DNA from 2 places in the Rothia sp. 27098_8_29 genome. Region 2 is predicted to be linked to the other one. Evidence: riboswitches for the same ligand, from Rfam matches in the RefSeq annotation. Region 2 holds a riboswitch; the other holds the start of a gene.

Region 1 (2,199 bases), on a different contig from region 2:
AGTCGGTTCCGGCGTTTTACCACCCGACTGTGGGTGATGAAACGGAGGACTCAACAACTCCCGGAATATTTGTGGGGGAGACAATGGGAACGCATCCGACAAGGAGCGTTACGGGTTGGGTTAGGCGTATTCCAGTTCGCTCAGCGGCTGAGAGAAACGGTTGCTGTATCGGGGTAGGTCCAGCTGATCCAGAACGTCCAGCACCGCCGCATGCTCGTTGAAGGTGAAGAAGTGCAGGCCCGGTGCGCCCGCATCCATCACAGCGCGGCACTGGTTCAGCGCGTAATCCACGCCGATGCGGTGCAACTCTGTGTTGCTGGTCGCCGTCTCTAGGGCGTAGGCGAGGTCCGTCGGGACTTCCATGCCCGCCATCTGGCAAAGATTCTGCAGGCGCTTCAGCGAGGTTACCGGCATGATGCCCGGAATAATCGGAATATCTACGCCTGCCAGGTGCGCCGAATCGACCAGGGCGCTGTAGCGCTCATCCTCAAAGAACACCTGAGTGATCGCGAAATCCGCGCCGGCACGCTGCTTCGACAGCAGAATCTCAATATCCTGCAGCAGGGATGCGGACTCGGGGTGCTTCTGCGGGTACGCCGCCACACCGATGGACACCTTACCCGCCGCCAGGTGGGCGAAATCTTCGCGTTCCACGCGGCGAATCAGCTCGACCAGGTAGCGGGCGAAGGGAAGCTCAGAAACCTGACCTTCCTGCACGTCACCGCGCAGCGCCAGGAAACCGCGCACGCCCAGACCCAGAATCAGGCGGACCGCACGCTCCAGCTCGTGCACCGAGTGGCCTGCACAAATCAGGTGTGCCAGGGGGGTGAGGGAGGTTTCGTGCACCAGGTAGTCGAGCAGCGCCAGCGTCTTCTGACGGCGCTTCGCGTCACCGGAATAGGTGACCGAAACGTAGTCGGGGTTGGTACCCTCAAGCTCCGCAATGGTGCGAATCAGCGACTCACAGCTTGCGTGTGAGCGCGGAGGGAACAGCTCAAAAGAAAGAGCCGGGTGAACTGTCGTCATGACCATCCTTCGTGTTCACCCGATAGATACACACCGTAAGGGTGCGCGAATTCTTCTGCAGGATGCGCGCCACCGGTTGCGGGTGCGCATCATCAAGGGGTGCCGAAGGGTATTCTTCTCTATCGGTTCTGGCGGGAGCACCTTGTCCGCACCCTGCACCGTGACGGTGGGGGATACTGGCGAGGTTGCTGCGACGTCGACGAGCCAGATCTCTCGGTCGCTCTTGATAGATAACGCCTTCACTTTACCCACCGCCTCCGAGGGCGTGCAAGGGGTGCGGCGGTTGATGTCCTAATATTTCTGGACATGACATTGGGGCGAAATATGAACTTAATATGACCGACTATGACGAAGGGCGGCTGGGGGCGTTGTGGGTAGGGCTGTCGGCTGACCCCTGGATGCCCGGAACTATCGCAGATACGTCTGCTTAATATTCTTGGACACGCACGAATATATGTGTTTTGAATTTCATTGAGGGGTAGGGTAGCTAGTGAGGCACGGGTAGTGTTTCAATGTCCGCTCATCGAGGAGTTTCAGGGCTCAAAGATGAGTTCAATATGACTTTGTGAGCGTGGTGAGAATGAAAAAGCTATTTTCTTCTATACTCTGGTCCTTCCGCCTAGCCTGGAAAACCTGTCCCACAACCCTGGTGAGCGTCGCCCTATCGCTAGCCGTCATTGCCTGCATTCCCTTGAGTCAGTCCCTGCTGATTGGTAATACAGTATCAGCCTTGAGCGGTTCAAATGGTGGCGCGGCCTGGATTTATATCGTTGCTCTTGCCCTTGTTGTCGGAATTAATATCATTGCTAAACGCTGGGTCATAAGTAACATGCTCATCCTCAAATCAAAGGTGAACTATCGGGTTCACTGCATGTTAAATAACAGGTTATCTACATTTCCGTTATCTGATATAGGTAGCACAAAATCACAGGAAGATATACGTGCTGCTAGAGAGGCAATATCGAAACAGGAATTGCAGGTTCACACCATGTCAGTTATGACACTGGTGAGTGCCTTCGCAATGGTGTTACTTCTCTGTCTTAATATCGCGAACGTCAGCATTGTGGCAGCAATTTTTGCGGCACTGTGTTCACTACCCCTATCTATTGCAATGGTAATCCTCGCTAAACGTGATTACGCTATATACACCCTAATGTACGAGGACTATCGGGT
Region 2 (2,199 bases):
TGGAGGAATCCGCGGAGCGTATCAAGCCCCTCGGTGGCGGTGGCCTCGACCTGAACCACAGTCGTGGCGGCAATGCCGGCGTGCGCGGCAACGTCCTCGAGGTTGCCGCTCACAGCAACGGAACCGGCACCCAAAACGGTGATGGTGTGCGCCAGGTCCTCAATCTCGCCCAGCAGGTGGCTCGTCAGCAGAATGGCGGTACCTTCATTTGCCAGAGATCTGATGAGGGCACGCACGGTCAGGGCGATATCGGGGTCGAGCCCGTTGGTCGGCTCATCCAGCAGGAGCAGAGCGGGGGAGCCGAGCAGGGCGCGGGCAATATGTAGGCGCTGCTTCATGCCGCGGGAAAACTCCTGGACAGGCCGCGTTGCCGCATCGGTGAGTTCCACACGGGCTAGGGCATGCTCCACCTCGTGTCGTCGGGTCCGCCCGGAAACCCCCGCAACATCGGCGAAGAACAGCAGATTGTCGCGGGCACTAGCGCGCGGGTAGAAGCCGTTCTCCCCGCCCAGTGCGAGACCCACGTGACGGCGCGCCCGCTGCGGGTCGGCGATAGCGTCAATACCGTTCACGGTGAGGCTACCGCCGGTGGGGGTGAGCAGGGTCGAGCACATCTGCACGGTCGTCGTTTTGCCCGCACCGTTGGGGCCGAGGAGGGCATGAATCTCACCGGAACTGACGCGAAGTGACACACGGTCGACGGCGGTAAAAGCGTTTTCACCTTTGCCAAAGACGCGGCTGAGCTGCGCCGCATCAAGAACAAGAGACATGGTAGGTAACCTTCGGGTATGACCCTCTGGCCCCTATACCGGAGGGATGCTGAGCAGGATAAACGGCGTAGCGAGTTGTACCCTGCGTGAGTGTATGTGTCATTTCAGTGTACCGAAAAGCCGTAGATAAAAGTGATGGGGGTTACTGTGTGGATGGTGGGTGTCCGCCTCCGCATCTCGATTGCCTCGCCCTCGGATTGCCCCGGCACCGTCGCTCACATTTTGTTGCAGACGGTTTTTGGTGACAGACGTTAAAAAACGTCATCTTTGCAATGAAATGTCTTAAAGTACTGCGCACCCACAAAACCCTTGACCCCACCCCGTGCCCTATGACACTCTAAATAACAGGTCAAGAGCGCCAGCGATAAGCCCCAGCTAGCTGGCCGGCAACCCTCCTCCGCGGTGGGGTGCCCTGGGTGAAGACCAGGCGGCACGCAAAAGCGTGACGCAAGCGCGGGACCGATGTGACCGATAACGGTACATCAATCGTGACAGGATTATTCGACGACGATTCCTGTACCATCGGCATGCGGCCCCCTAAGAATCCCCATTAGGAGCCACGCATGAGCAACAACACTACCGTCCCGACTCCCGCCAACCCCGCCGGTTGGAAGTTCGAAACCCGCCAGATTCACGCAGGTCAGGCGCCGGATGCCGCAACGGGAGCTCGGGCACTACCCATCTACCAGACCACCTCTTATGTCTTTGACAGCGCCGAGCAGGCAGCGAACCGTTTCGCCCTCTCCGAACTGGGCCCCATTTACACTCGCCTCAACAACCCCACCCATGAAGTAATCGAAAACCGTATCGCTTCCCTGGAAGGCGGCGTCGGCGCGCTGCTGCTGGCATCCGGTCAGGCAGCTATCACCTACGCAATCCTGAACATCGCCGGTGCAGGCGACCATGTGGTTGCATCGCCCTCCGTGTACGGCGGCACCTACAATCTGCTCAAGTACACCCTCGCCGACCTCGGTATCGAAACCACCTTCGTCGAGAACCCGGACGACCTGGACGCATGGCGCGCCGCAGTCCGCCCCAACACCAAGCTCTTCTACGGCGAGTCCGTACCCAACCCCCGTAATGACGTGCTCGACATTGAGCCTATTGCTGCAATTGCGCACGAAAACGGTGTACCCCTGATTGTGGACAACACCGTACCCACCCCCTACCTGCTACGCCCCATCGAACATGGCGCGGACGTGGTCGTCCACTCCGCAACCAAGTACCTGGGTGGCCACGGAACCTCCATCGGCGGCGTGATTGTTGACTCCGGTAACTTCGACTACGGTGCAGACCCCGAGAAGTTCCCCAAGTTCAACCAGCCCGCCCCCGGCTACCACGGCCTTGTCTACGCACGCGACCTGGGCAAGGACTCCGCATTCGGTGCGAACCTCTCCTACATCCTGAAGGCGCGCGTCTCCCTGCTGCG

The links. Region 2 has a riboswitch for S-adenosylmethionine ahead of O3649_RS07110 (bifunctional o-acetylhomoserine/o-acetylserine sulfhydrylase). Riboswitches for the same ligand answer to the same signal wherever they lie in the genome.
Region 1: another riboswitch for S-adenosylmethionine. It lies ahead of O3649_RS05845 (methylenetetrahydrofolate reductase); the one in region 2 lies ahead of O3649_RS07110 (bifunctional o-acetylhomoserine/o-acetylserine sulfhydrylase).

What each region holds. Positions count from the first base shown of each region.
Region 1 is NZ_JAPWAI010000002.1:202,894-205,092, reverse strand. Features, by position in the region: gene O3649_RS05845 (methylenetetrahydrofolate reductase) at 121-1,026, opposite strand; SAM riboswitch class I at 1,143-1,259, opposite strand; gene O3649_RS05840 (ABC transporter ATP-binding protein) at 1,607-2,199, shown strand, end outside.
Region 2 is NZ_JAPWAI010000004.1:107,211-109,409, reverse strand. Features, by position in the region: gene O3649_RS07115 (ABC transporter ATP-binding protein) at 1-770, opposite strand, end outside; SAM riboswitch class IV at 1,118-1,230, shown strand; gene O3649_RS07110 (bifunctional o-acetylhomoserine/o-acetylserine sulfhydrylase) at 1,334-2,199, shown strand, end outside.